DNA from 2 places in the Paenibacillus allorhizosphaerae genome. Region 2 is predicted to be linked to the other one. Evidence: riboswitches for the same ligand, from Rfam matches in the RefSeq annotation. Region 2 holds a riboswitch; the other holds the start of a gene.

Region 1 (4,292 bases), on a different contig from region 2:
AACGATGCTGAGCAAATTTTGTTTCGTTGGATTATTCCCAAAATGATGCTATAATGGATCATATTCGCGTATCTGAAAATCACACGTTATAAAGAGTATCGGTCTTCTGAAAGGTACTTTTTATTATGTGTGATTTTTTTTATTACGATATGTGAAGCAGAACGAACATGGGAGGATACGATATGCAAACAGGTACGGTGAAATGGTTTCATAACGAAAAAGGTTTTGGCTTTATAGAGGTTGACGGAGGAGGAAACGACATATTCGTGCACTCCAGCGCGATTACCGGCGATGGATTCAAATCATTGGTCGAAGGACAAAAGGTGCAGTTTACGGTGGGGCAAAGCATACGCGGTCCCCAGGCTGAAAATGTCGTAAAAATATATTAAGGGTGAAAGCTGATGTTTACAAAGAATGAATGGCTTGTAGACCCAGCCGATTTTGACAATGCGATGTTTTTGGAAATTCCGGTCTCGGTATGGCGCGGAAATCAGTATATTGATTACGGAGGTGTTATAAAAAAGCATGACGCTGTTGCCGTTTTTATTGACGGCAATTGTTTTCATAAAAAGGAATTCAGATTTAAGATCAGATAAACGAACATTGCGGCACAAAAAGAGTTATTCGTTCTACTTTTTCGTCCCCTTGAATAAGGATACAGGAAGGAGGTGTCGTGAATGGTCGTATACAATTATAACGAAGTACCGAAAGAACTATTGGTAGATCACTCGTACACATTGCGACAAATTAGATTGTTTATGACCGTCAATAAAAATTGCTTGTTTCTTCATAAAGACTTGAACGCGCTGGATGCGGAATCGAATAAAAAAGTATCCGTCGTTTCGAGAGACGAGTACTACATTCATCAGTATGTAGAACGTTCATACCTGATCCCGTACGAGAAGAAGGTCGTATTTTTATTAAGCCAAGCGGATGATGGGACATAATGTGGCGAGTCAAGGCAAATACGCAGGATATAGCTGATAAGGCGTGAAAGCGAACGTCCCCGTAGCATAGAAACGTTACGCGAACATGGCGCCTTGTCCGGGGAATCTCTCGGGTTGCGGCGTTCTTGTTTTTTTGGGATCTGTCTGGGTTACGAAAAACATGAAAAAACAATTTGCTTTTCGCTTATATGTGTGATAGTATTACCTTATCATATATTTGAAACCTGAATTCACATATTGCAAAGGGTATCATTTGTGCGATGGAGCCTTTTTCAATGTGTGAATTTTTTATTTGATTCAAGAATAAAAAGTACATGTTAAATAAAATTTGGAGGTAATACAATGCAAACAGGTACAGTGAAATGGTTTAATGCGGAGAAAGGTTTCGGCTTTATCGAAGTGGAAGGCGGCAATGACGTATTCGTTCATTTCAGCGCCATCACGGGCGACGGGTTCAAATCGCTGGATGAAGGCCAACGCGTAGAGTTCAATGTAGTGCAAGGCAACCGCGGCCCGCAAGCCGAAAATGTTGTAAAGCTGTAATAGCCCAAATCAAACTGCCCTTAACAATGTGTTGAGGGCAGTTTTTCTTTTAGATCAGAAGGAGGGGTTATTCGTGTATTTTCAGAAAAGATCGTCTGAGCCTGTTCCAAAGGAAAATACGATGATATGGTCATGCGAACAAGAAGGCTGTAAAGGCTGGATGCGCGACAACTTTTCTTTTGCATACGCACCCACCTGCCATCTGTGTCAGTCCCCGATGGTTAGCAGCATGGAAATGCTTCCCTTGCTGGTAAACTCGAATATCAACATGAAATTGCTAAAGGAAGGCGTGCGGATCTTGTAGCTGCAGCCGCGCATAATTTTGCCAGTTCAATGAACGGTTCGACCTTCTTATTATATTACCTATGTTGTCAAAATTCGTTTTTTTCGCTATGATGGGGATAACAACGAACTCGTGCGCAACTGGCGATAAAGGTGGATCACCACCGGGGAGCGCAAGGGATAACGGCCGGTCGCCTGGGCAAAGTATTTGGTTCTTCGGAATCGAATACTTTTTTTGTTTTCCGATGATGGATTCAGGAAAAAAGAGGAGGCGCACAGGATGGGATTGCGGATGAGAGGAAAGGAACCGGCCGATTTGCTTGCGGCCGACATTGCAAGGCAGGCGGAGGATTGGAAAGCGAGAGGGCATGAGCCGCGCATCGTTACACTGCTGGTCAAGGGGGACCCGGCTTCGGCTTATTACGCGGAAGCGAAACGGAAGGCGGCCGAACGGCTCGCCATCCGTTTCGAGCTGCACGAATTCGAGCCGGATGTGCAGGAGTCGGCGCTGCTGCGGGCCATTGCACAATGGAACGGCGACCGGACCGTCCACGGCATCATGGTGGAGCTGCCGCTGCCGCCGCATCTCGATACATCTAGCGTGACGGCGGCGATCGATCCGCTCAAGGACGTAGACGGCGTCACGCCGGTGAACAAGCTGGCGCTGCAGTCGGGCGCGGACGGCATCTACCCGGCGACGCCGCTCGCCTGCATCCGGCTGCTGAAGCATTACGGCTACGAGCTTGCGGGGAAGCATGCGGTCGTCATCGGCCGGGGAGAGACGGTAGGAAAGCCTCTGGCGCAGCTGCTGCTCCGGGAGCAGGCGACGGTTACGGTGTGCCATTCACGCACCCCGGATCTGGCGAGGCATATTCGGCAGGCGGATGTTTTATTTGCCGCAGCGGGTCGCAGGGGGCTTATAACGCCGGATATGACGCATAGCGGCCTTGTCATCGTGGACGCAGGGATCAACGAAGGAGACGATGGGCGAATCACAGGGGATACGGCGGTGGAAACAGCAGACGCCGTTGCCGCAATGAGTCCGGTGCCCGGGGGTGTCGGAGGCGTTACGACCATGATGCTGTTCCATAATCTGATGCTCGGCATGGAGCGTCAGCTGGCCCACGGGATCTCTGAGGCGGATCGGCCGTTTGAACAAACGATAGGCGCTTTTCTCACGGCAGCAGCTTCCTCTGCGCCAACGCCGGGCGGAGGCGGCGTCGCCGCCGTCGCTTGCGCGCTTGGAGCCGCCATGGGGGCGATGACTGCGAAGCTGTCCGTCGGTCCGAAATACCGCGAATGGGAAGAGCGCATGAAGGAAGCGGCGCGCAGGCTGGATACGGTTGCAGCGGACTGTGAGCATGTCGCGGCGGGAGACGCGGACTCGTTCCGCCATTACATGAAGGCGCTGAAACTGCCGAACCAATCACCGGAAGAGAAGGAACTGCGCAAGCAGGCGATTGCGGCAGCCGCGGAGCAAGCGACGAAGATTCCGCTGGAATTGATTCGTCTTTGCGTTGACACACTACAAATAATCGACGGGATGAAAGAAGGAGCCAATCCCAATGTGCTGTCCGATCTTGGCATCGGCGCCGTTCTTGCCGAAGCCGCCGCGCAATCGGCGTGGCTGACCGTGCACATTAATTTACCGGCCATCCGCAATTCGGAGACAAGGCAACGATTCCGAGATATGGCGAATGAACGGATGGAAGCGATCCGCTCAAGGAAAGAAGCCGTTCAAGCGATGGTGATCGGCCGGTTGAAGGAAGACCGAGGCTAAAGGAGAGGAAGATCCGCCACGGCAGGCAGCCCGGCTGAAATGAGCCGACTTGACTTAGTGGGTCGATCGTAATATGCAGCTTCGGGGGCCAAGAAAGAACGGTTGCCGCCTCATGGGGAACGGGTCGAACGGCGGGAATGGATTTACAGTTGCCGTTCGACAGGATATGATAAAGTCAAACTACCTACCCCGAAGGAGTGGCATGCTTGCTAAGTTCCCACTTTCACGGCCAAAAGGTTTTACCGGCGATTCGGAAAATGAAGGATTTGGAGCATCTGATGTCGTCCAACTACACGACGCTCGTTCTTCTCGACAGCCATATTGCGCAATTGGCCAGTATCGGGCAGCTTGTAAGAAAGCACCGCAAACAGCTGCTTGTACATGTAGACCTGATCAACGGACTGAAAAATGACGATTACGCCATCGAATTTGTATGCCAAACGATGCGGCCCGCAGGAATCATCTCGACCCGCTCCAGTGCGGTGATGACGGCGAAGAAGCACAAAATCCTCGGCATCCAGCGGCATTTTCTGCTCGACTCGACCGCGCTGGATATGACCTACAAGCTATCCGATAAGATCCAGCCGGACTATATCGAAGTCATGCCCGGCATTATGCCCCATATTATTGCGGAAATGCGGGAGCGGATCGATATCCCGATCTTGGCGGGCGGACTGATCCGGACGCCCGGCGATGTCGATCTGGCGCTCGGTTCCGGAGCGATCGCCGTGACCACATCG
Region 2 (4,292 bases):
TGGAGATCTTACGGAGGGTCTAGGGGTCAATTCTCCTCTCGTCCTCAGAGCACGTATCGTCTTTAAACTGCTGGCATGGATATTTGCCGTTTTCATTTTGATCCAAGTGTTTCTCGCCGGCCTCGCATTGTTTTGGAATTCAGACCAATGGGCAAGTCATGCGGGGTTTTCCAGATTTTTAATATTTCCCCCGATCCTGATGCTCGTCACTTCTTTCATCGCCCGACTGCCGGTCTCCATTCGTCTGTATAGTGCAGGTTTGATTGGCATGCTCATCCTGATCGTTGTCAGCGCCAATTTATCGTCGGAAATGGGATATTTATCGGCTATTCACCCGGTAATCGCTCTGATGTTGTTTTGGGGAACGATGTCCATCGCACGGAAGACCGATGCCCTCATTAAAGCAAAATAGCAAGAATGTAATTGTTCTATATGGAATGTCCGGTTTCCTTGTTCTCTTTATTTTTATTCCAAGACAATGATCAAAGACAGCAAGGAACTTTTGATTTAGCTGAGTTCTGCACAGTTATTGCTTACAGACGAGTGTTCTGATAGTTGGAACGTCTACGCCAGAAAAGAGAATCTAGGAGGAGAAAGAATGGCCCCTATCAAGGTACGTTACATTGTCGACGATGTAGATGCGACAATCGCATTCTACACACAGCATCTTGACTTCATTGTCAAAGCACATCCTGCACCCGGTTTTGCCGTTTTGCAGCGAGGTGACTTGAATCTTCTTGTGAATGCCAAAAATGGTCAAGGTGGAGCCGCTCAAGCCATGCCGGATGGGCGAAAACCGGAACCCGGCGGCTGGAATCGGATTCAAATCGAGGTCGATGACCTGGGCGGCTTTGTCGAGACCCTGCGTAAAGCAGGCCTACGCTTCCGCAATGATATTGTCACAGGTTTTGGTGGTAAGCAGATCTTACTAGATGACCCAGCAGGTAATCCTATCGAACTCTTCGAGCCTCCAAGCAAATGATGGAAGGAACATTATCTCATTTGTATCTAACTATCAATTAGAAGAACAAGAAGTGATTGCTCGTTTTTGTTTTTCTTATATGTATAAGCTGATATATATTCAGTTTGCAAAAAACAACAAAGAGGAGTAATTAACAAATGAAAAAGAAGCTAGTTTCATTCGTAATCCTTTGTACACTTCTACTTGTGCCAACTATTGCCTCTGCTGAAGTGACCAACGGTTATGTCGGATTCGGATTCACACCCGGGCGACTCGGGGCCATCGTGGCCGCGGTGTTGGGGCTGGTCAGCGTGGTCATCGGAGGGCTGTCGCTGGCCCGCTCCTCCGGTCGTTTCGGCACCGGCAACGGGCGAGCCGGGGCCATCGCGGCTGCGGTGGTGGGGCTGATCGGCATAGTCCTCGCTGGGCTGCATCTGGCCAACTCCACCGGTTGTTTCGGCACCGGCAACGGGCGAGCCGGGGCCTTCGTGGCCATAGAGGTGGGGTTGATCGGAATGGTCCTCGCTTGGCTAACTCTGGCCCGCTCCTCCGGTCGTTTCGGCACCGGGAATGGGCGAGCCGGGGCCATCGTGACCGTGGTGGTGGGGCTGATCGGCATAGTCCTCGCTGGGCTGTATCTGGCCAACTCCACCGGTTGTTTCGGAACCGGCAATGGTCAAGCCGTGGCCATCGTGGCCATAGAGGTGGGATTGACCGGCATGATCCTCGCTGGTCTAACCCTAGCCCGCTCCCGCCGCATCGGCTGACCCAACCATGGTGCCCCGTGTTGTGGTTCCTGCCCTTCCTTTTCCTGGGCGTATTCCGGTGGGCGCAGGGGCGATCCAATGTTAGCATATTTAGCCATGCGCTCACCCCATCCCTTTTTTTTCCTACAAACTATTCGGAATAAGAGATGGCGTGTGGTGCGAGAGAGTTATTCCGCTACCTGAGATTTTAGAGACTTGATTTCTTTCAAAATCTCATCAGGAAGCGGTTCATTCATCAGTATGTTTATTATGGCTTGATGGGAACCGACTTTCTTTAAATAAGAAAGCAATAGTTTCGCTTTTTCTTTCCTGTTCATAAGGGCATAAGCGACATACCATGCTTCAGGACTGCCGACGTGAATACCGTTCCATCGGGAAACGGGAAGAGACGGTATTCTGCAAAGGCCTTTGCGGGTATAGATTGAAAATCGTCCCGTTATTTCCAATTGGGGATCATCGTCATGAATCAATAGCTTATACTCGGAAGCAAATGGATAATCGCCACTTATGATTTCTTTGACTTCGAAATTTTGCAAAGCTTCCAAGACGCGGTCTTTAGGTGCTTCGGTCATAATGTCCCAGTCACGAACGATTCCGGTTAAACCAAGGCTATGAAGTAATCCGCTCCCGCCTAATGAGTATTCCAAGTGAAATTGTTCCAATTTTTCAATGACAACCGCTAAATTTTTAATATCCGGCAACATGGCTGCACCCTCCTAACCGTTGATGTGTGTTGATACAATCGAAAGATTTCCGAAACCGCGCCTGATTCTTGTCATCCTCTCCCATAAAATAATAAAAGTATTCAGTCAACAAGACCGAATACTTTGCCCAGGCGTACGGCATATGATCATATGTGCTTCCTCGTGGGACTCCACGTTTACGCCAGTCGCACACATCAGATTGTCCTAATAATCTACCAGAAGTTTCAGATGATTTCAATAATGATTTGAGAATAGTCTCAGCAATGAAGGACAAGCCTGTAGCGTGATCGCGTTCGTTCATAGCTTTGAAACGTATGATTGAAATTTATTTATCGGACTTGTTAAGTAACGCGTGTTGAATGGCATCTATATTATATGCTTGCTAGCGTTATTCAATAAGAGGAGGAATTGGTCTGAACAGTTTGCGACAAGGTCTAGTCGGTGAATACTTGTTTGACGGCAGCGCTGATGATACCAGCGGCAATGGTAACCATGGCAGGGTGGAGGGTGCGGTTTTAACCGCCAATCGTTTCGGGGAAGCCGGCCGGGCGTATGCTTTTTTCGGGAAGGGAGAATATATCGTTCTGGATCCGCCGCCTTCTCTTCACGCCCAAGCGTTCTCCATTTCCGTCTGGGTGAAGTACGACCAGAACGCAGTGATGGAATGGTGGAACAATGCTATCATTTCTCAAGACGATAACGGCCTTCTGACTGGTCATTCGCGCCGCGTATTTCAATTGAGCACAACAGGGGAGTTCGTTACCCTGCATCTCTTGATGCAAGCACCCGATGTGGCTGGCAAACAGCCTATTCAACGCGATGTTTGGTATCATATCGCCATGGTATATGACGGGTTTCACTACAAGCTGTACATGAATAACGAATTGCAGGATAAGCAAGCCGGATCGTTCAGACCAAACGCAGAAGAGCCGGTCTATTTCGGAAAAAAGAACTCCGACGAACCACGTTTTTGGTTTCATGGAGCACTGGATGATATTCGGATGTATAACAGAGCGCTCTCTAGGGAAGAAATTGCAGAGCTCTTTACCGAAGGCGGGTACAAGGGGGAGCCTGGATTGGCAGCGGCAGGAGCAGCGGCGGCGAAGAGGGAGACAAGCAACTTTTTGAGTAAAAAAACATTGGAGCGTGAACGGTTCAATTGGAATGATTGTTACAATTCATTTGCGCTAGCTTTGTATGGTGCGATGAGATACTCGAACAAGTCTATCCCATTGTCGCAGGCATTGGTATATACAGGACAGGCCTTCGCCATCAACACCGATTCGAACGTTATGCCAATGGATGTGTTCGGGGACGGGAGTCTGCTCAAAACCGCACTGCACAACCTGGGCTTCGACATGGAAGTGCTTGCGGCTAATATGTATGGCGGCGAGTGGGACGAACATACTCACGATAAGGCGCTGGATATGGTTCGCGAAAGTGTGGAGCGCGGTATCGCCGTTGTTGGATTTAACCTTGATAATTACGAGCACGGGCTCATTTACGGGTATGATGACGAGCGAAGAATCTTGAATATTCACGATATCAATGCACGGAATGGCGGAGAACTTTCTTACGATGATTTCGGGCAACGTTCAAGAAACGGTACGCCGATCGATCCGGAAATGTTTGTGCTGGCTCTCAAAGCGCGGGACGAAATTCCGCACTTGAACGTCACGCGATACACCGACAAAGAAGATGCTAGTTATCGGAAAACATTACATACGGCGCTCTCTCTTGTCATTCGCCATATCGAGGACGAGGGACAGAACGGAGAAGGGCGCAAGAACGGGATCGCTGCCATTGATGTGTGGATCAAGGCTTTTGAAGCGGGAACGGCACACCGGTTCTTCACGAGCT

What was found. Region 2 has a riboswitch for ZMP and ZTP ahead of ACFQI7_RS08455 (hypothetical protein). Riboswitches for the same ligand answer to the same signal wherever they lie in the genome.
Region 1: linked by a shared signal. The riboswitch ahead of ACFQI7_RS20720 (cyclodeaminase/cyclohydrolase family protein) and the one ahead of ACFQI7_RS08455 (hypothetical protein) in region 2 are both predicted to bind ZMP and ZTP.

What each region holds. Positions count from the first base shown of each region.
Region 1 is NZ_JBHSRV010000005.1:369,468-373,759, forward strand. It holds gene ACFQI7_RS20695 (cold-shock protein) at 183-389, shown strand; gene ACFQI7_RS20700 (hypothetical protein) at 402-596, shown strand; gene ACFQI7_RS20705 (hypothetical protein) at 678-947, shown strand; gene ACFQI7_RS20710 (cold-shock protein) at 1,290-1,490, shown strand; gene ACFQI7_RS20715 (cold-shock protein) at 1,564-1,794, shown strand; ZMP/ZTP riboswitch at 1,900-1,980, shown strand; gene ACFQI7_RS20720 (cyclodeaminase/cyclohydrolase family protein) at 2,053-3,552, shown strand; gene ACFQI7_RS20725 (glycerol-3-phosphate responsive antiterminator) at 3,759-4,292, shown strand, end outside.
Region 2 is NZ_JBHSRV010000001.1:1,921,394-1,925,685, reverse strand. It holds gene ACFQI7_RS08470 (DUF6220 domain-containing protein) at 1-412, shown strand, start outside; gene ACFQI7_RS08465 (VOC family protein) at 599-982, shown strand; gene ACFQI7_RS08460 (DUF6223 family protein) at 1,120-1,728, shown strand; gene ACFQI7_RS08455 (hypothetical protein) at 1,896-2,432, opposite strand; ZMP/ZTP riboswitch at 2,551-2,631, opposite strand; gene ACFQI7_RS08450 (LamG domain-containing protein) at 2,855-4,292, shown strand, end outside.